4 regions of the Superficieibacter sp. HKU1 genome follow, and region 4 is predicted to be linked to each of the others. Evidence: predicted binding sites of a transcription regulator. Region 4 holds the regulator's gene; each other region holds the start of a gene.
The links. Region 4 encodes PurR, which represses purine synthesis genes. Its sites were predicted from a motif close to CANGCAAACGTTTGCNTG; they were not measured.
Positions count from the first base shown of each region.

Region 1 (2,199 bases), 880 kb from region 4:
TGCCGTCACCTTTGCGCGTCAGCGAATACTGGCGAATCTCCTGATACGGAAAGTCTTTTGGCTTCAGCCAGACGCCAAGGTACTGGCCTGGCTGATAATCGGCGACCGGACCGCCGTCGACCGGCTCAAATTCGAAGCTGGTGACCAGACTGCTGCGCGGCGTTTTATCGACGATGCGAAACGCCCGCGTGCCTTCCCAGCCGCCGGTTTTACTGGCGTGCTCCTGATACAGCTCGGCTTCGCGATTGATAAAAACGCCCGCCAGCACGCCGTAGGCTTTGCCCCACGCGTCCAGCACTTCCTGGCCGGGGCTGAGCATTTCATCAAGGGTGGCCAGCAAATGCTCGCCCACGATATTGTACTGCTCCGGCTTGATCTGAAAGCTGGTGTGCTTCTGGGCGATTTTCTCTACCGCTGGCAGTAGCGCCGGGAGGTTATCAATATTACTGGCGTAGGCGGCAATAGCGTTGAACAACGCTTCGCGCTGATCGCCGTTACGCTGGTTGCTCATATTGAAAATATCTTTAAGTTCTGGATTGTGGTCAAACATGCGATCGTAAAAATGCGCGGTCAGTTTGGGGCCGGTTTCCAGTAGCAGGGGAATGGTGGCTTTCACCGTAGCGATGGTTTGTGAATCAAGCATGGCAGCATCCTTCTTTATAATATGTATTTCAAATGCATCTTATAAAAATAACCTTATGTTGTAAATGGTTCTTTGCGACGTGAAAAATCTGCACCTTGACCCTGAAAAGAATTCCATTACCGGGCGTAAGCTTTTTGTTGCACAAACCCTTATGTGACGCCATGCCAATCGTTTGCGTAAAATCGTTTGTCAAGACCTGTTATCACGATGGCAATCAGTTATACTGTGGGCCGTTGCCCAATTTTAATTGTTAGCTGAGTCAGGAGATGCGGATGTTAAAGCGTGAAATGAACATTGCCGATTATGATGCCGAGCTGTGGCAGGCGATGGAGCAAGAAAAAGTACGTCAGGAAGAGCACATTGAACTGATCGCCTCCGAGAACTACACCAGTCCGCGCGTAATGCAGGCGCAGGGCTCTCAGCTGACCAATAAATATGCTGAAGGTTATCCGGGCAAGCGCTATTACGGCGGTTGCGAATACGTTGATATTGTTGAGCAGTTGGCCATTGATCGCGCAAAAGAACTGTTCGGCGCAGACTACGCTAATGTCCAGCCGCACTCCGGCTCTCAGGCTAACTTCGCGGTCTACACCGCGCTGCTGCAACCGGGCGATACCGTTCTGGGTATGAACCTGGCGCAGGGCGGTCACCTGACTCACGGCTCTCCGGTGAACTTCTCCGGCAAGCTGTACAACATCATTCCTTACGGTATTGATGAGTCCGGTAAGATTGACTACGAAGATATGGCGAAGCAGGCCCAGGAACACAAACCGAAGATGATTATCGGCGGCTTCTCCGCTTACTCCGGTGTGGTTGACTGGGCGAAAATGCGTGAAATCGCCGACAGCATCGGTGCCTGGCTGTTCGTCGATATGGCGCACGTTGCGGGTCTGATTGCCGCAGGCGTTTACCCGAACCCGGTTCCGCATGCCCACGTTGTGACCACCACTACCCACAAAACGCTGGCCGGTCCGCGCGGCGGCCTGATCCTGGCGAAGGGCGGTGACGAAGATCTGTACAAAAAACTGAACTCTGCCGTATTCCCAAGCGCGCAGGGCGGCCCGCTGATGCACGTTATCGCGGCGAAAGCCGTGGCGCTGAAAGAAGCGATGGAGCCAGCATTCAAAGTTTACCAGCAGCAGGTAGCGAAAAACGCCAAAGCGATGGTCGAAGTGTTCCTGAACCGCGGTTACAAAGTGGTGTCTGGCGGCACTGAAAACCACCTGTTCCTGCTGGACCTGGTGGATAAAAATCTGACCGGTAAAGAAGCGGACGCCGCTCTGGGCCGCGCCAACATCACCGTGAATAAAAACAGCGTGCCGAACGATCCGAAGAGCCCGTTTGTCACGTCCGGTATCCGTATCGGTTCTCCGGCGGTGACCCGTCGCGGCTTTAAAGAAGCAGAAGTGAAAGAGCTGGCGGGCTGGATGTGTGACGTTCTGGACAATATCCATGATGACGCGGTTATCGAGCGCATCAAAGGTAAAGTGCTGGATATCTGCGCGCGCTTCCCGGTTTACGCCTGATTCCTTATTGTTTGCAAAGGCCGCCTCGCG
Region 1 is NZ_CP119754.1:3,344,886-3,347,084, reverse strand. Features, by position in the region: gene hmpA (NO-inducible flavohemoprotein) at 1-643, opposite strand, end outside; gene glyA (serine hydroxymethyltransferase) at 916-2,169, shown strand.
Region 1: a site for PurR is predicted at 805-822, ahead of glyA (serine hydroxymethyltransferase). Genes of this name have one in related genera too.

Region 2 (2,199 bases), 530 kb from region 4:
ATAACTCTGGCAGGCAGCGCCTTAAGGAGAATTACTGCATGCCGAATTCACTTTTAAAGTTCTGCCTTCCGTTTTCGGTAATGCTCCAGTAATGCGCTCTATTATTTGTTTCAGGCACGGTTGCTATGGGTCGTGTGGTCACGCACTGTTACATAGTGTTTCAGCCTTGCAAACGATGTCATCATAGCTATCACGTTGTTAAGATACTGTGAATTTACTCACAAATTGAAAACGGTTACATCATGGAAATCTATAAGTTAGTGATCGGCCCCACAGTTTGTCGCTGGGCCACAGAATGCCGCCTTACCAGCGTCGGCATAAAGCAGTGAGTCGCGTTACGGTCCAGCTTACCCGCGGCACCCAGCAGCGCCAGTTCGGTGGCGAGTTTCGCCATGGAAGCGATGGGATAACGCACCGTTGTCAGCTGCGGGTCGGTGTAACGGGCCAGCGGAATATCATCGAACGCAATGAGTGACAGATTTTGCGGCACGGCAATGCCGTTATCTTTCAGCGCCGTCAACGCGCCTGCCGCCATGCTGTCGTTATAGGCAAACACCGCGGTTAACCCGGAGTTGCGGCCCAGCAGTTCGACCATTGCCGCTTCACCCCCCTGTAAATCAGGCGTGCCTACGCCGACCCAGCTTTCCGGCGCAACGATATCCTGCTCCTGAAGCGCACGCAGCCAGCCCTCTTTACGCATATCATCATCTTCAATGCTGTGGCTCGAGCCGAGATAACCAATGCGCTGATGCCCATGATTAAGCAGCATTTTGGTCGCCATCTGCGCCCCGCTGATGTTATCCAGGCAAACGCAGCGATGCGCGAAGCCAGAGACAAGGCGATTGATTAACACCATCCCGGGAATATGTTGCAGGAATTCGCTAAGCTCACTGTCGCTCAGCGCTTTGGAATGCACGATTAACGCGCTACAGCGCTGGCGGATCAGCACTTCAATCGCGTTACGTTCTTTTTCGGCTTCGTGATAGCTGTTGCCGATCAGCAGATATTTCTGGTTTTGCTGAGCGACGATATCGACGGCTTTGACCAGCGCGCCGAAGAACGCATCTGATACGTCCATGACCACCACACCGATAGTATCGCTCGCCTGCGTTGCCAGCGCCTGCGCGTTGGCATTCGGTCGGTACCCAAGCGCTGAAACTGCACTCATGACCGCGTCCCGTGTTTCAGGACTTACCAGCGCACTATTGTTGAGCACCCTTGAAACGGTAGCCACGGAAACGCCCGCCTGACGGGCAACATCACGAATGGTGATCATTATCACCATCCTGTTGTAGATTGCAGCGACTCACGGCCACCCCCTGTGTTAAGGAAGGTGCCCATTCTGGCAGCGATAAAGAGACGACTACGTGAGAGAGGTCACACGGATGAAAACGGTTACATCCATTTTGTTAATGAATGTGATCCAGATCGTTATCTGGATGTGTTTGTTAATGATATCCCTGAAGCACGTGCGGTTAACTGCCGCCACAGCCATTCAATCGGCCCCTGGCGATAATAACGCAGCCAGATGACGGAGAAGAGGATGTTTACCAGCCAGACAGCGGGAACGAATGCCAGCAATTGCAGTCGGTTAAACTTCATAAAGAGATCGCATTGCCAGAACAGCGTAGTGCAGATGAGCGTTTGCAGCAGGTAGTTGCTGAGCGCCATACGTCCCACCTGTGCAATAGCGCCCACCAGCCGGAAACGACACAGCTGCGGCCAGAAGCCATACGCCAGCGACGCATAGCCGATAGCCTGGAACGGCGCGCTGAGTTCACGCGGTGCCTGTAAAAAGAAAGCACACCAGCGATAATCCCACCCCACAGACCATTGAGCAATTATCCCCGGCACGTTAATGATAATACCCGTGGCGACTAAAAGTCCCCCAATGCGGCGATAGTGCGACAGGCTAAACTGCCCTTTCAGCCAGCCACTGCGCATCAGGGCCGCACCAATCAGCATCATGCCGGCCAGCTGCCAGCCGTACTGCGCGCCGAGCGCCAGCAGATTATTCGACAGCATATCCAGACGGTTGCTCATCGCGTCGGTGCCGCCCTGAAGCCGCCAGAAATGCTCATACTGGAGATTAGCGATATCCGGAACCCATGCCCGCGGATTGCCCGTACCGGAAATTTTCCCCAGCAGCAGCAAAATACCAATGCCCATCAGGTAAAGCACGACGCCGGTATTAAAGAG
Region 2 is NZ_CP119754.1:2,998,547-3,000,745, forward strand. Features, by position in the region: gene galS (HTH-type transcriptional regulator GalS) at 251-1,276, opposite strand; gene yeiB (DUF418 domain-containing protein YeiB) at 1,432-2,199, opposite strand, start outside.
Region 2: a site for PurR is predicted at 1,385-1,402, ahead of galS (HTH-type transcriptional regulator GalS). Genes of this name have one in related genera too.

Region 3 (2,199 bases), 640 kb from region 4:
ACAACGTCTTCGTTAAAAAATGCCGCATCACGATGCGGCATTTTTAATGGTCTCTGTCTTATAACACCGCAACAATTGCTTCGCACAGCGGAGCCATATTATCCGGCGTCATCCCGGCAACGTTGACGCGTCCGGACGCTACCGCATACACCCCGAACTCTTCACGCAGACGCAGCACCTGATCTTTGGTCAGGCCGCTGAACGAAAACATGCCGTTCTGTTTGGTAATAAAGCTAAAGTCACGGTTAGCTCCTTTTTCCTGAAGGGTGTTCACAAACAGTAAACGCATACGCTGGATGCGCTGGCGCATGTCGGTCAGCTCCTGCTCCCAGATGGCGCGCAGCGCGTCGTTGCTGAGGATCGTCGCCACTACCGCAGCACCGTGCGCCGGTGGGTTGGAGTAGTTAGCGCGGATGGTCGACTTCATCTGGCTAAAAGCGCGATCGGCGGTTGCGGTATCGCCCGCTACCAGCGTGCAGGCACCGACACGCTCGTTGTACAGGCCGAAATTCTTGGAGAATGAGCTGGCGACAATCAGCTCCTGATGCAGTGCCGCAAACGCACGCAGACCTTCGGCATCCTCTTCCAGCCCGCGGGCAAAGCCCTGATAGGCGAAATCAAATAACGGCAACCAGCCTTTTTCGACCGACAGCTGTGCCAGCTGCTGCCACTGTTCCAGCGTCGGATCGATGCCGGTAGGGTTATGGCAGCAACCGTGGAAAAGCACGACGTCACCCGCTTGTGCTTCGTTAAGGCTCGCCAGCAGGCCGTCAAAATCGAGAGCATGGTTAGCCGCGTCATAGTAATTGTATTCGCGTACCTCCAGCCCCGCCGCGTTAAATACGCCTTTGTGGTTCGGCCAGCTCGGATTGCTGACCCAGATGCGTTTAGCGTTGGTATTTTTAGCGATAAAATCAGCCGCCACACGCAGGGCACCCGTCCCGCCTGGGGTCTGAGCAGTACGCGCACGCTTATCGCTGACAATGCTGCTGCCTTTGCCGAATAATAATTCCTGAGTGCAACGGCCAAATTCCGGAATACCGTCAATACCAAGGTAATTTTTGGTGGTTTCGTTTTCCAGCAGGTATTGTTCTGCTTTCTTCACGCTGGTCAGTACCGGCGTCTTGCCGGTTTCATCTTTATAGACGCCAATACCGAGGTTGATTTTTCCCGGACGGTCATCGGCACGAAACAGATCGGCAAGGCCCAGAATAGGGTCGGCAGGGGCTGCGGTAATGTTCTCAAACATGGCGAAGTTCCATTGTGATTACAGAAGGGAGATCCGCTATCAGGTTAACGGTAGATGGCGCAAATGCCAACCGTTTGCGACAAAAAGCGCGGGTCTTTTTAAAAGAGAAAACATTTGCCTGACAGACATAAAAAAACAGGACCGAAGTCCTGTTTTTCAAGCATATAACAGTGGTGTTATTAGAACTGGTAAACGATACCCACTGCAACAGTGTCATCAGAACCAATACCCAGCTCGTTGTCGCTGTCGATCTGGTTGATGATGTAGTCTACGTAGGTAGACATGTTTTTGTTGAAGTAGTAGGTAGCGCCCACTTCGAAGTAGTTCACTACGTCAACGTCGCCGATGCCTTCAACATCTTTTGCTTTAGATTTGGTATAGCCCAGGGACGGACGCAGACCGAAGTCGAACTGATACTGTGCAACCAGCAGCACGTCTTCAGTTTTGTTCGCGTAACCACCAGGGATACGGCTTGCGTTACGGGTTTCGCTATAGGTACCGGCGAGGTAGATGTTGTTCGCATCATACTTAACAGAGGTCGCCCACTGCTCAGCTTTCGCGCCCTGACCCAGAGCCAGCGCTTCCTGATCGTTGGTACGGTCAGCTGCACCGTAAGCACCGACAACGCCGAAGCCGTCAACTTCATAGCTCAGAGAGCCAGCCCAGCCGTCGCCGTTAGAACGGTTAACGGTAGAACGTTCGTTTTTGCCCAGGTACTGTGCAGCAAAGTTCAGGCCGTCAACCAGACCGAAGAAGTTGGAGTTACGGTACGTTGCCAGACCGCCGGTACGGCCAGCGAAGAACTGGTCAGAACCTGCGGTGTCGCCGCCGAACTCAGGCAGCATATCGGTGTAACCCAGTGCGTCGTATACCAGGCCGTAGTTACGACCGTAGTCGAATGAACCAGCGTCGCCAAATTTCAGACCTGCGAATGCCAGACGGGTTTTGTT
Region 3 is NZ_CP119754.1:1,831,192-1,833,390, forward strand. Features, by position in the region: gene P0H77_RS08735 (MBL fold metallo-hydrolase) at 1-1, shown strand, start outside; gene P0H77_RS08740 (amino acid aminotransferase) at 59-1,249, opposite strand; gene ompF (porin OmpF) at 1,429-2,199, opposite strand, start outside.
Region 3: a site for PurR is predicted at 1,313-1,330, ahead of P0H77_RS08740 (amino acid aminotransferase). Genes of this name have one in related genera too.

Region 4 (2,199 bases):
CACAATAATGGTCGTTACCAGAGAAAACTTAAGATCGGCACTCATCAATTTTTACTCCTTGTTATGACCCTGTGAAAAGTGAGCTTGTTCATTTTTACACACTTAACGGCGAAAATCTTGCAGGATTTAGATTGATATACATTTTTTCTCTTTCCCTTTTCATCAGGATCGGCCAAAATTCCACGCTTAATTATAAGCGTACCAGCCATTGACCCCCACCTGACGTTCTGTGTCGATTTCCCGACCTAAGCAATGATCGCAAAATTGCGCCAGGGGTGTGTGAAGGCAAACGTTTACCCTCCTATTTGCAGGCGTTCAGGCCAGGGTCCGGAGTAAGATGTAATGGCAACAATTAAAGATGTCGCGAAACGCGCAAACGTTTCCACTACAACTGTGTCACACGTTATCAACAAAACCCGTTTTGTTGCTGAAGATACGCGTAATGCAGTGTGGGCGGCAATTAAAGAACTTCACTATTCTCCCAGCGCTGTTGCCCGCAGCCTGAAGGTTAATCACACCAAGTCGATTGGCCTGCTGGCGACCAGCAGTGAAGCGGCCTATTTTGCCGAAATTATTGAAGCGGTTGAAAAAAGCTGTTTCCAGAAAGGTTATACCCTGATCCTTGGCAATGCGTGGAACGATATTGAAAAGCAACGCGCTTATTTGTCGATGATGGCGCAAAAACGCGTCGATGGCCTACTGGTCATGTGCTCTGAATATCCTGAATCGCTATTAAGCATGCTGGAAGAATACCGTCACATTCCGATGGTAGTGATGGACTGGGGCGAATCAAAAGCGGACTTTACCGACTCGGTGATTGATAACGCGTTTAAAGGTGGCTATATGGCCGGGCGCTATCTGATCGAACGCGGCCATCGTGATATCGGTATTATTCCAGGTCCGCTGGAACGTAATACCGGGGCCGGGCGTCTGGCCGGGTTTATGAAAGCGATGGACGAAATTCAGGTCACGATCCCTGAACAGTGGATTGTCCAGGGGGATTTCGAACCGGAATCCGGCTATCAGGCGATGCAACAGATCCTCAATCAGTCCCAGCGCCCCACCGCCGTCTTCTGCGGTGGCGATATCATGGCGATGGGGGCATTATGTGCCGCCGATGAGATGGGCCTGCGCGTGCCGCAGGATATTTCGGTGATTGGTTACGATAACGTGCGCAATGCCCGTTTCTTTACGCCAGCGCTGACGACGATTCATCAGCCGAAAGATTCCCTCGGCGAAGCCGCGTTTAATATGCTGCTGGATCGCATTGTGAATAAGCGGGTTGAATCGAAGTCCATTGAGGTGCACCCCCGCCTGATTGAACGCCGCTCGGTAGCCGATGGTCCGTTCGTCGACTACCGCCGTTAAGTTAGCCTGCGGGAGCCGTTTCTTCCGGGTCCCGCAGCCACTCTTTGTTCAGCGTTTCGCTGTCTCCCAAATACTCCAGCAGCCATCCCAGCGCGGGCGAGATATCGCTCTGCTGCCAGGTTAAGCAGCAGGCCGCATCAGGAAACGGGTTCTCGAGGGCCAGCGCGACCCACTCGCCCGAATCTGTCCATGGCCGGGCAAAATGTGAAGGCACCATCGCCGCACAAAGACCCGCTGAGATACAGGTTGCCGATGACTCCCAGTCCGGCACCACGACGCGCTTTTGATTGTCCAGCAGCCACGTCGTGCGCTTTGGCAACGAGCGTGAGGTATCCTCGCGCACCAGTGAAGGCCAGTTACGTAGCTCATCGTCGCTTAACGGCCCCGGCTGTTTTGCGAGGGGATGGTCGCAGGAGACAACGCAGTTCCAGCTCAGCATTCCCATATCCCGAAACGCGTAGCGCCCACCGACCGGAATAGCCTGGGTTGCGCCGATGGCCAGTTCCACCCGCCCATCGGCCAGCGCATCCCACACACCGTTGAACACTTCCTGAAAAACAATCAGTTCGACGTCAGGAAAATGGCGATAGAAATCGACAATCATTTGCCGGGTACGTTCGGGCCTGACAATATTATCTACGGCAATGGGAAGCTGGCTGCGCCAGCCATTGGCAATTTGCTGACACTGCTGACGGGTGATCAGCATTTTTTTGATAACAGTGCGCCCTTCTTTTAAAAACCAGCTGCCGGCCGGGGTTAACTCTACATCGCGATGGCGCCGCTCAAATAGCGGCACCCCCAGCCACTCTTCCATCTGACGCACGGTATAAC
Region 4 is NZ_CP119754.1:2,466,373-2,468,571, forward strand. Features, by position in the region: gene P0H77_RS11795 (YnhF family membrane protein) at 1-45, opposite strand, end outside; gene purR (HTH-type transcriptional repressor PurR) at 343-1,368, shown strand; gene punR (DNA-binding transcriptional activator PunR) at 1,370-2,199, opposite strand, start outside.